DNA from 4 places in the Pseudomonas sp. 9Ag genome. Region 1 is predicted to be linked to each of the others. Evidence: predicted binding sites of a transcription regulator. Region 1 holds the regulator's gene; each other region holds the start of a gene.
What was found. The regulator sigma-54, encoded in region 1, starts transcription at its own class of promoters, with help from an activator protein. The targets are predictions, from matches to a motif close to ANTGGCATNNANNTTGCTNT.

Region 1 (2,191 bases):
AGTTGATCGCCGAGGGCGATGCAGAGACCATCCTCGCCAACCAACTGGTGAAGGAAGTCTATCTGGGGCACGAATTCCGACTTTGATAGCGGTTTTTTCTGCTCTACGCAGCTACAGGGCTAGGCAAAGGCTTCGTTGCCAGGCATATAATTTGCTTACATCGGCGCGCGGCGCCAGCGAAATCGGAACAGGCGCGGTTGCGCCGGCAAACAAGGTTCGAAGTCCTCTGCCATGAAACCATCGCTAGTCCTGAAGATGGGCCAGCAGCTGACGATGACACCGCAGCTGCAACAAGCCATACGATTGCTCCAGCTATCCACACTCGATCTTCAGCAGGAGATTCAGGAGGCGCTGGATTCCAACCCCATGCTCGAGCGCGAAGAAGACGGAGAAGATTTCGATAACTCCGACCCGATGGCCGAGTCGATCGAAAAGAAAAGCGAAAGCCCGACAACCGACTCGCCCGAGCACAACGAGCCCGATAATCATTACGAGGAGCCCATCAACACGGTGGAGAACCTCGAGGACGGCGATTGGGGCGATCGTATCCCTAACGAGCTTCCAGTCGACACCGCCTGGGAAGACATCTACCAAACCAGCGCCAGCAGCCTGCCGAGCAACGACGATGATGAATGGGATTTCACTACCCGCACATCATCAGGGGAAAGCCTGCAAAGCCACTTGCTCTGGCAGCTCAACCTCGCACCGATGAGCGACACCGACCGTCTCATAGCAGCCACCCTGATCGACTGCATCAACCCCCAGGGTTATCTCGACGAGACGCTCGAGGAAGTCCTCGAGTCGTTTGACCCGGAACTTGAAATCGAACTCGATGAGGTCGAAGTGGTGCTGCGCCGCATCCAGCAGTTCGAGCCCGCTGGCATCGGCGCGCGCGACTTGCGCGAATGCCTGCTGCTGCAGCTTCGCCAGCTCCCCGAGCGTACCGAGTGGCTAAGCGAAGCGGTGCGCTTGGTCAGCGATCACCTGGATACTCTTGGCGCGCGCGACTACAGCCTGCTGATGCGTCGCATGAAGCTCAAAGAAGACGAGCTGCGCCAGATCATCGACTTGATCCAGACCCTCAACCCGCGCCCAGGCTCGCAGATCGAAGCAGGCGAGCCTGAGTATGTCGTGCCTGACGTAATCGTGCGCAAGCACAATGGCCGCTGGTTGGTCGAACTGAATCAGGAGGCGATGCCGCGCCTGCGGGTGAACGCTCAGTATGCCGGGTTCGTCAAACGTGCCGACTCGAGCGCCGACAACACCTTCATGCGCAACCAGCTTCAAGAAGCCCGCTGGTTCATCAAAAGCCTGCTCAGCCGCAACGAAACGCTGATGAAAGTGGCCACCCAGATCGTCGAACACCAGCGTGGCTTTTTCGAACATGGCGACGAAGCCATGAAACCACTGGTGTTGCACGATATCGCCGAAGCGGTGGGCATGCATGAGTCGACGATCTCACGGGTCACCACGCAGAAGTTCATGCACACGCCCCGCGGTATCTACGAACTCAAATACTTCTTCTCGAGCCATGTGAGCACTGCTGAAGGTGGCGAGTGCTCGTCCACCGCCATTCGCGCAATCATCAAGAAACTGGTGGCCGCGGAAAACCAGAAAAAGCCATTGAGCGACAGCAAGATCGCTGGTCTACTGGAGGCACAAGGGATTCAAGTTGCGCGCCGCACCGTAGCCAAGTACCGCGAGTCACTCGGGATCGCCCCCTCAAGCGAGCGCAAGCGGTTGATGTAGCACCAGGCGACCTGGTGGATTTGTTCCGGCGACGGGTGTTCAGCCCGTCAATTCGCACGTGGCAATAGGAGATGCAGTATGCAAGTCAACATCACTGGCCTTCACCTTGAAATCACTGAAGCCCTGCGTGACTACGTCGAGGAGAAATTCGAGCGGATAGAACGCCATTTCGACCGCATCATTGCCGTACAAGTCATCCTTCAAGTCGAAAAACTCAGGCAAAAGGCCGAGGCCACGCTGCACGTAGCGGGGCGAGAGGTCGTTGCCAATGCCGAGCATGAGGATATGTACGCAGCAATCGACTTGCTTGCCGACAAACTCGATCGGCAATTGATCAAACATAAAGAAAAGCAGCTCGACCACCATCAGGGCGCCCTGGCTCGCTGACCCATCATGATCCGTATTGAAAACATACTGACCCCCGGACGCGCCCTGGTTGGCG
Region 2 (2,191 bases), 960 kb from region 1:
TGTCAGCCATCGAGCGTCACCGGATCCCCCCCAATTGCCTCTGTTTCGAGATCACCGAAACCGCAGCAATCGCCAACCTTAGCCGCGCGATGACTTTCATGAAGAGGCTCAAGGCGGTCGGCTGCAGCTTCGCGCTGGATGACTTCGGCTCCGGTTTGTCGTCCTTTGGCTATCTGAAGACCTTGCCAGTGGACTATCTGAAGATCGATGGCAGTTTCGTACGCGACATTGACCAGGACCCGATTGCACGAGCCATGGTGGCTTCGATCAACAACATCGGCCACGAAATGGGGCTGAGCACGGTGGCGGAGTTCGTCGAGTCGGCGGCCATTCTCGAGTGCCTGCAGGAGATCGGCGTCGACTACGTGCAGGGCTATCACCTGGGCCGGCCGGGACCGCTGTCCGAACTGTCCGGGGTGCGGATGATGCCGCGCTGAAGGGCAGCGTCGGCTGACGTGGCGACGCACATCGCTGTTTGAGCGCTGCTCGCTTCCGATTGTTTTCGTAGTGATAGGTCGGAAGTCGGGCTGTTGCCGCATTGCTGTCTGATGGCGCCGGCGTCTTTGCAGGCATTCGTAATGCCGAAGCATTTCGCAGAGCCAACGCCTTCAAAATCGTGAGCCATGTCTCAAAACGGAGCGTCGCGTTCCCAGCCCCGTTCAGAATGCTCAGTAACGGTGCGGACTGCGCTGATCCACAGCCCAATGTCATCGTAATCAGTGGGGCTATACCGCGTGGCGCGTAGTTTGCACTGCTGTTGGGCAGGTTTCTGTTCGAGGGCTCCGCATGGACCGCGTTTTTTACGATGAGATGTACGATGCGCAGGGCAAATGCCGCTCGCACTACCAAGCGTTCTCGACCTGGCTTTCCGATACGCCACCCGAGCTGCTCGCGCAAAGGAGGCGCGAGGCCGACCTCCTGTTTCACCGTGCCGGGATAACCTTCACCCTTTATGGAGATGACCAAGGCACCGAGCGTCTTCTGCCGTTCGACACCATTCCTCGCTCGATCCCCATGAGCGAGTGGCGAGTCGTGGAGCGGGGCTGCATTCAGCGGGTGCAGGCGCTCAACATGTTTCTTGCCGATCTTTACCGAGACCAGCGCATCATCAAGGCGGGACTGGTTCCAGCAGAGCAGGTCCTGGCCAACGAAGGTTATCAGCCGGCCATGCAGGGCCTGGATTTGCACCGCAACCTCTATGCACACATCGCAGGCGTCGACCTCGTTCGCGACGGTGACGGGACCTACTACGTACTGGAAGACAATCTGCGCACGCCAAGCGGCGTCAGCTACATGCTGGAAGATCGCAAGATGATGATGCGGCTGTTTCCTGAGCTGTTTTCAGCCCAGCGCATTGCTCCGATCAACCATTATCCCAACCTGCTGTTGGAGACACTGAAGAACGCCAGTCCTCTGGATAATCCGTGTGTAGTGGTGATGACGCCGGGCCGCTATAACAGTGCGTATTTCGAGCATGCCTTTCTTGCCCGCGAGATGGGCGTGGAGCTGGTCGAAGGTGCGGACATGTTTGTTCGTGATGAATGCCTGTACATGCGCACCACCTCCGGAGCTCGCAAAGTCGATGTCATTTACCGTCGCCTCGACGATGCGTACATGGATCCGCTGGCCTTCAACCCCGACTCTTCACTGGGCGTGCCGGGTCTGCTGTCGGCCTATCGGGCGGGCAATCTGGTCCTGGCCAATGCCATCGGCACCGGCGTTGCCGATGACAAGTCGGTGTATCCATTCGTGCCCGACATGATCCGCTTCTATTTGGATGAGGAGCCGATTCTGGCCAACGTGCCGACCTGGCAATGCCGAAAGCCGGCCGATCTCTCTCATGTACTGGCGAACCTGAAGGATCTTGTCGTCAAGGAAACACAGGGGTCTGGCGGTTACGGCATGCTGGTCGGACCGGCCGCGAGCGCTGCCGAGATCGAGATGTTTCGTGCCCGCATCAAGGTCAATCCCAGCGCCTATATCGCTCAGCCGACCCTCTGCCTGTCGACGTGCCCAACGTTCGTGGAAAACGGCATCGCGCCTCGGCACATCGACCTGCGTCCGTTCGTCTTGAGCGGTCGCGAGACACGGTTGGTCCCTGGCGGCCTGACACGCGTGGCGCTACGGGAGGGATCGCTGGTCGTCAACTCGTCTCAGGGTGGCGGCACCAAGGACACCTGGATTGTGGAGG
Region 3 (2,191 bases), 3.5 Mb from region 1:
GCCTCGAGGTCTACCGAGCGGTAGCTGTCATAACTGTCGTTGGGGTGATAGCTGTTCATGAGAACAATCCGTTAGCTTGCGATGTGGTGGGCATCGAGAACATTCCGCTGGTCTGCTCCATGCTCTGCATGGTCTGCATCATGCTGGTGAACTGCCGCAGGTAGCGGCTGTAATGGGTGTCGTACTGCTGCTGGAGCGTCTCGAACTGCTCGTCGATGCGGCGCAGGCTCATGTCCAGCGTGTCCATGCGGTTCTTCAGCAGGCCGTTGGTGCTGCTGGTGTAGCTGGCGACAGTCTTGTCCATGCTCTCCAGCAGCTTGTCGGTGCCGGTGAACAGCTCCTCGAAGCCCGCAGGATCGTTGGCGACGGCGGCCTCGAAACGCTTGGCATCGATCGTCAGCTTGCCGTTACGGTCGGCGCTGATGCCGAATTCGATCAGGCTCTTGCCGCCGAAGTCGGCACGCAACAGGCTGTTGAGGCGGCTTTCGATGGAACGCACGCTGGAATCGCCGGCCAGTGCGCCGCGTTTGGCGCTATCGCTGCCGCTGGCGGTCAGCGAATCGAAACTGGTCATCAGGGCGTTGAAGGCGTCGATGAATGTCTGCGCCTTGGCCTGTGTGCCAGCTTTGTCCTGGCCCACCGTGACGGTCAGCGGGGTGTCGGTCGCCGCATGCGTCTTGCTCACGGTCAGGCTTACGCCGTCGATGACGTCGGTAAAGGTGTTGCTGGCGCTGGTCAGCTCGATGCCGCCCGCGCCATAGCTGCCACCCATACGAACCATCGCGTCCTGGGCAGTCGATAGCGCGGTCGTGGTCGCGGCAGCGTTGCCTGTCATCGTGAGGCTGAATGCATTGGCAGCGCCGGTTTGCTCACTGCTGACGACCAGACTGACCGCGCCGTTGCTGCGCACCAGGGTCGCTTGCACACCGAGACCGGCGTCGTTGATCGCCGTGGCGGCATCGCCAAGCGTGGCGTACTGGCTGAGGTCGAACGATTGGGCATTCAGCGTCAGGGTGCCGCTCAGGCTGCCATCGACCAAGCCCTGTACCGCGACCTGCTGCTTGCTGGCCAGGCGCTCGACGAAAAAGTCATAGGTACCGGCCGTTGCGGTAGTGCCCACGCTAGCCGTGGCATAACCCTCCTGACTGAAGGTTGCACTGTTGGTCAACATGCTCGATGTGCTGCTGTTGAGCTTGGTGATGGCGGACTTGAAGGTCGTCATCGACGTGCGCAGCGAATTCAGCGCTTCACGCTGGGCCTTGTAGCGGGACTCGTTGCGGTTAAGCCGATCCAGCGACGACTGAACTTCGTAAGTCGCCAACTGCGTCGACATCTGCTGTACGTAATCGGAATTTATAGCCATCACCATCCCCTCTTGTTGTTTCTAGAGCAGATTGCATGCCAGGTCTGAAACGCCCGCGATATGGGCCTTCCAGCAAACGGCATGCAGAAAAAAGGCTTCCGCAACGTGACAGGACCAGGAAACGGGGAAGTGCCGTTTCCGCCTCGACGCGGGCGGAGCATCTGTCTGTAAAGGCGACGTCAACAGTGAGGTAGTTAAAGGCCAAACCGAAAAGGATTAATTCCTTGATGGCGACGATAGGCCTGTCGCGGCAAGGCGCCTCTTACACGCTGTCGTGGTGTGGATCGCAGTGGCGTACGGCTGAAGGGAGCTGTGGCTGAAGCCACTAACGGGAGCTGAGAATCCGCAGAAGCGCGGACGAATGTCTTTGCGCCTCAATAGGCCTGCGGCGAATACAGCCGCGCATCCTGCCCACCGGCGAGCAGCTGCTGAAGAATGTCGTGATGCATGGCGAGCAGCTTGCCGTTGTGCTCGTTGAATTGCTGACATTGCACAGCGAGATCACCGACTTGCCGCCAATGCTGCTGAAGGGAGTCACCGCGCTCACCCGTGCAGCTGGACAGCAGGCGGCGCATGCCAACACCCGAGGTTTCCAGACCGAAAGCCGCGAGCACCTTGCTGCGTCGCTGGGCGCGCGCGGCGATGGCTTCGACACGCACGGTGATCTGCAGGTTGATGCGGTCGATCTCCGGCACGTCGCGCTCGAGCAGACGTCCGTAGAGCGCCTGCATCAGCTCGCGCAAGGCGAGGTAATCGCCGCAATCCTGCTGGAGATCGTCATCGACGACTGCCAGCAGCTTATCGCGCTGGCTCACGCATCGTTTCCGC
Region 4 (2,191 bases), 1.1 Mb from region 1:
TGCATACGGCGGCGCGAAGGTCCCGTAGGGATTGGCGCTAGCCATCTGACCCGACGTCGGGCCATCGGAGAAGGTATCGGCAGGCATCATGGCCCAACCCACCAAGGTATTGCTGGCGGCCATGGCGGGGGCGGAAATCGCAGCGACAAGCGCCACGACCAGCGGCTTCGAGATACGCATGGGTCAGTGTCTCCATCCGGTCGGAGCCGGCGCCGTGCGATATGCGCGGCACTCTGGCACCGGAGAATCACCTTAAAAAGTCACTGTGTCAGGAATATGGCTATAGCTGAAAAATAGCCAAACGGTCGGCGGCACCCAAAAAAACACGGATCATCAGCCACTCAACATCCGCTCAGCCCGTCCTGTCGGTGCTGCGCACTACGCAGCGACCCGGGAGTGCCACTAAAGCCGCGCTCGCGCTTAAAGCGCGAGGCGTCAGCAATGCAAGGTCCACAGTGCAACTGTGATCGTCGTCGCCGGCGTCTGGAGCCGAACGCTGATGAACCGAGGCATCAACGGCGCCTGACGTGGACCAAAGGTCCAACACCGGTTTGATAATGCCCTCAAATGGGGACCCTCAGGCGTTGCCGCACCATTGCAGCTCATGCAGACGCCCCATTTGGCTCTATGGCCCTGTGACAGCGACGCTAATCACACGTCTCAACGCCCCACCTACTCAAGGGCTCTGCCCCACCAGACAGTGCACGGGCTGCAATGGCACGCAACCTGCTATGGCCTATGCAACGCCTGCCGATTGATTCGGCAGTGCATCCCGGGGTCAGCGTAGACCCTCAGCCGTAAACGGCACGGGACGGGTGCAGCGGGCAACGTCGCTCGAACATCACCCCACAACACTCAAATTCCAGGCAAAGGCGCCTGGAGCTGCTCGACAGCTCCAGGCGCCTTTTTTGTTTTTGTACGACGACACCGCACGCGGTGTCGACGGAGGAACCGGCATGAACGCAATCGTCACCCCGCTCAAAAGTGAAACGCTGGTCGTCATCGGCAACGGGATGGTGGGTCACCACTGCGTGGAGCAGCTGGTCGAGCGCGGCGCGCTGGGCCAGTACCAGATCCATGTGTATGGCGAAGAGCGCCAGCGCGCCTATGACCGCGTTCATCTCTCCGAGTACTTCGGGGGTCGCGATGCCGACTCCCTGGCCATGTGCGAAGCCGACTACTACGCCACTCACGGCGTGCACATCCATCTCGGCGTGCAAGTGCTGGAGATCGACCGCGAGCGCAAGGAAGTGGTCACCGCCGAAGGCCGCCAGGCTTACGACAAGCTGATTCTGGCCACCGGCTCCTACCCGTTCGTGCCACCGATACCCGGTGCCGAAGGCAACTCACGCCTGGTCTACCGCACCCTGGATGACCTCGATGCCATCCGTGCTGCGGCCAGCAATGCCAAGCGAGGCGTCGTAGTCGGTGGTGGGCTGCTCGGCCTGGAAGCCGCCAACGCACTTAAGTCGCTCGGCCTCGAAGCCCATGTGGTCGAGTTCGCGCCGCGCCTGATGCCCGTTCAGCTGGACGAGGAAGGCGGCGCCGCACTCAAGGCTCGCATCGAGGCGCTGGGCGTTGGCGTGCATCTGTCACGCGCTACGCAGGAAATCGTCATCGGCGAAGAATACGCCTACCGGATGAACTTCCAGGACGGTGCTGATGGTAGAAGTCAGTATCTGGAAACGGACCTTATCGTTTTCTCTGCCGGTATCCGCCCGCAGGATGCCTTGGGCCGCAGCGCCGAGCTGGAGATCGCGCCGCGCGGCGGTGTGGTGATCGACACCGACTACCGCACCAGCGACCCCTCGATCTTTGCCATCGGTGAGTGTGCGTCCTGGAACGGTATGGTCTTCGGCCTGGTCGCCCCCGGCTACACCATGGCACGCAACCTGGCTGCCCTGCTTTGCGGCGAACCGCACCAGCCGTTCAGCGGCGCTGACATGTCGACCAAACTCAAGCTGCTCGGCGTCGATGTCGGTTCCATTGGCGACGCCCATGCCGCCACGCCTGGCGCCAAGAGCTACCGTTTTATCGATGAGGCCAATGCCAGCTATCGGCGTCTGGTGCTATCGGAGGACGGCAAACGCGTCATCGGCGCCGTGCTAATTGGTGACAACAGCTACTACGACACCTTGCTGCAATACGCGCAGAACGGCATCAAGCTCCCGGCCGACCCGTCCAGCCTGAT

Region 2: a site for sigma-54 is predicted at 734-753, ahead of ALTERO38_RS07250 (circularly permuted type 2 ATP-grasp protein). Genes of this name have one in related genera too.
Region 3: a site for sigma-54 is predicted at 1,387-1,406, ahead of fliD (flagellar filament capping protein FliD). Genes of this name have one in related genera too.
Region 4: a site for sigma-54 is predicted at 714-733, ahead of nirB (nitrite reductase large subunit NirB). Genes of this name have one in related genera too.

Annotation. Positions count from the first base shown of each region.
Region 1 covers NZ_LR733836.1:678,900-681,090, reverse strand. Annotated here, with positions in the region: gene lptB (LPS export ABC transporter ATP-binding protein) at 1-86, shown strand, start outside; gene ALTERO38_RS03085 (RNA polymerase factor sigma-54) at 232-1,749, shown strand; gene hpf (ribosome hibernation-promoting factor, HPF/YfiA family) at 1,828-2,136, shown strand; gene ptsN (PTS IIA-like nitrogen regulatory protein PtsN) at 2,143-2,191, shown strand, end outside.
Region 2 covers NZ_LR733836.1:1,638,975-1,641,165, reverse strand. Annotated here, with positions in the region: gene amt (ammonium transporter) at 1-437, shown strand, start outside; gene ALTERO38_RS07250 (circularly permuted type 2 ATP-grasp protein) at 787-2,191, shown strand, end outside.
Region 3 covers NZ_LR733836.1:4,198,730-4,200,920, forward strand. Annotated here, with positions in the region: gene fliS (flagellar export chaperone FliS) at 1-59, opposite strand, end outside; gene fliD (flagellar filament capping protein FliD) at 56-1,363, opposite strand; gene flgN (flagellar protein FlgN) at 1,738-2,178, opposite strand; gene flgM (flagellar biosynthesis anti-sigma factor FlgM) at 2,175-2,191, opposite strand, start outside.
Region 4 covers NZ_LR733836.1:1,782,350-1,784,540, forward strand. Annotated here, with positions in the region: gene ALTERO38_RS07800 (esterase-like activity of phytase family protein) at 1-180, opposite strand, end outside; gene nirB (nitrite reductase large subunit NirB) at 957-2,191, shown strand, end outside.